DNA from 2 places in the Saccharicrinis fermentans DSM 9555 genome. Region 1 is predicted to be linked to the other one. Evidence: riboswitches for the same ligand, from Rfam matches in the RefSeq annotation. Region 1 holds a riboswitch; the other holds the start of a gene.
What was found. Region 1 has a riboswitch for thiamine pyrophosphate ahead of CYTFE_RS0107755 (sulfide-dependent adenosine diphosphate thiazole synthase). Riboswitches for the same ligand answer to the same signal wherever they lie in the genome.
Positions count from the first base shown of each region.

Region 2: another riboswitch for thiamine pyrophosphate. It lies ahead of thiM (hydroxyethylthiazole kinase); the one in region 1 lies ahead of CYTFE_RS0107755 (sulfide-dependent adenosine diphosphate thiazole synthase).

Region 1 covers NZ_KI912107.1:1,970,527-1,972,738, forward strand. The annotation lists gene CYTFE_RS0107745 (alpha-L-fucosidase) at 1-703, opposite strand, end outside; TPP riboswitch at 1,186-1,279, shown strand; gene CYTFE_RS0107755 (sulfide-dependent adenosine diphosphate thiazole synthase) at 1,337-2,107, shown strand; partial or broken gene thiE (thiamine phosphate synthase) at 2,199-2,212, shown strand, end outside.
Region 2 covers NZ_KI912107.1:2,298,571-2,300,782, forward strand. The annotation lists gene tenA (thiaminase II) at 1-343, opposite strand, end outside; gene thiM (hydroxyethylthiazole kinase) at 336-1,133, opposite strand; TPP riboswitch at 1,224-1,318, opposite strand; gene CYTFE_RS28605 (FecR domain-containing protein) at 1,372-2,212, opposite strand, start outside.

The sequences.
Region 1 (2,212 bases):
TCATATCCATAGAACGTTCATACCAATGTTTTACCCACTCTTTTGATGCAGGTTCCCATCTATCATGCTTAGTCCAATAGAAATCCTTTAATTCTGGATTCATCGTTTCAAACTTTTCCTTATAGGTCCACCAGTGCCATCCATAAGCAAAATGTGATGACATACCCACTTTTAAACCTCGCTTTTTAGCTTCATCAAATATCAACCCTACAATATCTTTCTTAGGACCCATTTCAGTAGCTTTCCAACGGGTAATTTTAGAATCATACATGGCAAAACCGTCACAATGCTCCCCCACAGGAACAATATATTTAGCCCCGGCCTCCTCAAATAAATCAACCCACTCCTTGGCATCAAACTTCTCTGCTTTAAACATGGGTATAAACTTGGTATAGCCAAAATCCTCTGGCTTTCCAAAATCTTTCACATGGTTTTTATAGGCATTCGATGCTTCTTGACTTGGATTTCCCAAGGCATCCACTTGTCCTTCGTTCCACATATGATAGCCGTACCATTCCGAGTTATTGGCTGGAACAGTGGTGGGGCCCCAATGTATAAAAATACCAAACTTAACATCTTTAAACCACTCAGGTGTTTCATACTTAAGCAGTGATTCCCACTCCGGTTTATACTTCTTTTGTGCCGATAAAGTCATTAAAGGTAGCGCTATAAAAAACGCAATGATAGCATGCTTACAATTCATCTTTCTTAATTTTTAGCTTACAAGTTAACATTGCCGTCCTAGCCTTTTTTTATATAAATAGACTAAACAGCCTCTATTAATTATCTACTACAAAAATAGTGGTCTTTAGAAACAATATCTAGCACATAAGCAACGGGTGTTTATACAAATCCGACCATTATTTTATGAAGGATCTCGCCTGAATATTGTACCGTTGTCTACATCCTCATCAAACCCGGTTAAAGCAGTATATTTTAGACTCACTAACCCATCAACAAAGCCCCCCTACAATAAAACAAAAACCGTGCTACACACTGTACCCAAAGCCGCCTATTCATATAATAAAAGGGTTTCACAGAACAAATATTTTCATATCTTTCATTTCCAATGGTCACAAGAAAAATCCACCAGTATCAATTGCTTGTGATATATAAAATTTACGCCAGGTTTCTTTTATTATCTCTTTTTTAACAGTATTAAAATATTTTATCATACATTTGTAAAAAATAAACTAGGGGTGCCTAACTTCAAGGCTGAGATTATACCCTTTAACCTGAACAGGATAATGCCTGCGTAGGAAAGTAAAGTGAGAATCAACTATCCAAAGTTATATTCCCCTGTTTATTTGTAATATTCATTTAAATAAACAGTAAAATGGAACAAATTGTATCAGTAGGAATTGTTGATTCCTATTTCAAAAAACTCAAAGAAAATTTAACCGTAGATGTTGCCATTGTAGGCGGAGGACCATCGGGCATGGTAGCAGCTTATTATCTGGCCAGGCAAGGGTTTAAAGTAAGCGTATACGAACGTAAACTGGCACCCGGAGGCGGCATGTGGGGAGGTGCCATGATGTTCAATGAAATTGTAATACAGAAAGAGGCCTTACCTATTCTGGACGAATTGAATATTTCATACAAGCATTACGACAAAGATTACTACACCCTTGATTCGGTACATGCCACCAGTGCACTCATTTATCATGCCACCCAAGCCGGTGCAACATTTTTTAACTGCACATCTGTAGAAGACGTAGTATTTCTTGATAATAAGGTAAGTGGTGTCGTTCTTAATTGGGCACCTGTTCACCGTGAGAAAATGCACGTTGACCCCTTGGTAATTATGGCCAAAGCAGTAATCGATGGTACCGGTCACGATTGTGATATAGCCCGAATCCTTGAACGAAAGAATAACATTCAATTGCTCACGGCATCGGGTAAGGTAGAAGGAGAAAGATCCTTATCGATCGACGAAGCCGAACGCACTACCATAGAAAACACCAAAGAAATTTACCCCGGTTTGTATGTATCAGGAATGGCTTCCAATGGGGTTAGCGGAGGCTTTAGGATGGGGCCTATCTTTGGAGGAATGCTATTGTCTGGTAAAAAAGTGGCCAATTTAATAGCCGACAACTTAAATAAATAGGATGGAGAATTTTGGAACCTATATCATTTTAACTCGTCCTCAGCTACCCTATTCCGTCATTGCAGAAAAATGTGTTTTACATGGTGTAAAAATGCTTCAGTTACG
Region 2 (2,212 bases), 330 kb from region 1:
GCAAAAAAGAAGTGTATAATAAACAAGCAGGCGAAGCTTCCGAAGTTTTATAAGCCTTCAATGTCTCCTGATATCCTCGGTGTAATTCTTGCTCCACAAAAACGGTATCTGACGCAAATTTCAAAAATAGACTACGCTGTTTTGCATTCGACATACGAGCCCCAATACCAGCCAAAACCCTTCCATATTCACCCAGGTAAATAGAATCTTGGTGAATATAAAAGGAGAATTTCTCTGACGCTAGGGTTCCGTCCATTAACTCTTCAATAAACTTGAGTTCCGTTATCTTATTATAATGATAAAGAACCGTATTCCAAGCTTGATCACTCCAGCGCTTATTCATGTCGTAACCTATTTACAATTTCATCTGCTTGCAGACTATAAAGAGTATCTAAAAAATTAATTTGCATTGATCCCGGTCCTTTAGACTGTTTAGCTGCTATTTCACCTGCTATACCCATAATGGCCATCGCACTAACAGTAGCCACAAATAAATCCTCTTCAGCTCCGGCAAAGGCGCCACATAAAGCACTGGCTGTACAGCCCATACCTGTAACCTTTGCCATGATGGTATTTCCGTTATGAATACACACCACTCTATCACCATCGGTTATATAATCCGTTTGGCCGCTGATCACAACAATAACATTCATTGATTTTGCCAGTAATTTAGCCGAATCAAGTGCCACATTAGACGATACGGTGCTATCCACACCTTTTGTTTTCGCATTAGAATTGTACAGCGCCATTATTTCCGATGCATTACCCCTTATTACAGAAGGATTACAATCTTTAAGTATTTGCTGTGCCACCTCAATACGATAAGGAGTGGCACCCACACCTACCGGATCAAAAATGACAGGAATACCTTTTTCTTTGGCTTTTTTACCGGCCAAGATCATGGCTTTTACCCAGCTATCACTCAATGTACCCATGTTTATTACCAGCGATGATGCTATCCCAACCATATCTTCTACCTCATTGATTGCATGCGCCATAACAGGCGATGCACCAATGGAAAGAAGGGCATTGGCTGTATTATTCATTACCACATAATTGGTAATATTATGAACCAGCGGTGCTTTTGTCCGCACTTTAAGTAAAGCCTCCGTTACTTGATTTGTCTTTATCATGAGATTTATTTTATTGACACCAATAGTCACCTAACAAAAAAGCCGTCTCGTAAAATACGAAACGGCTCATATATAAATAAAACTAGTATTTAAATATCAAAACCATTTCCCTACGATGTCATTATACATTTCAGGTTCAAGGGTATTATCTCAGCCTATGATAAAAGGCACCCCTAATAGTTATTGATGCAAAGGTAAATAAAAATATAATATACAATAATTATAAGTACTATTTCAACTACTCAATTGGGTCTGGATATACCTCATCAGGATAAGCTGTCAGTGTATTTCCCGAATTTCCTTGTTCTATTAAACCGACGGGCAGATAAATATGTTTATTCCAATCAACACCCGGATAAATAGCACCCATAACACTTGCAGTCCTGCCACTTCTAACCAAATCAAACCAACGATCACCTTCACCTGCAAGCTCAACTCTTCGTTCGTACCAAAGCACATCTAAAGGACTTGAAAAGCGTTCCGGATATTTAGCAATCAAATCAGCTACGCCATCGAAGTCTCCGGCATTCATACCAACATGAAATTTTTTCGCAATAACAACATCATCTTCCACACGATATACCGACTGAAAACTAGACTTAAGTATCACGTTATCAGCATCTCCAGCCTTTACTTTAACAGATCCCTGTACAAGGGTAGTTTTAATATCTGCTTCTTCAGGATAAGATGAAATATTGAACTGAGTTCCTAAAACCTGTACAGTATGATTATTTGAAATAACGATGAATGGACGTTTAGTATCTTTAGAGACTTCAAAATAGGCTTCTCCTGTCAGTTCAACAACTCTTTGTTTGTTGGTAAAGGAAACTGGGTAACGAAGTGTAGTTTCAGAATTCAACCACACTTTACTCTTATCTGACAACTCAATAAAAAATTCTCCTCCTCTGGGAATCTTGAGAGTATTATAAACTAATTTATCTGTTTTTTGGTGGCCAGCAACATAAAACAAGCCTTCCTCGGACTGTTGCAGTAAAGTTTGCCCTTGCTGCACCTTTATAGCAGACTTTGTTGTCAAACTTTTAGTTGTACCATCCTGTAATATTAATATGGCTTTTTGC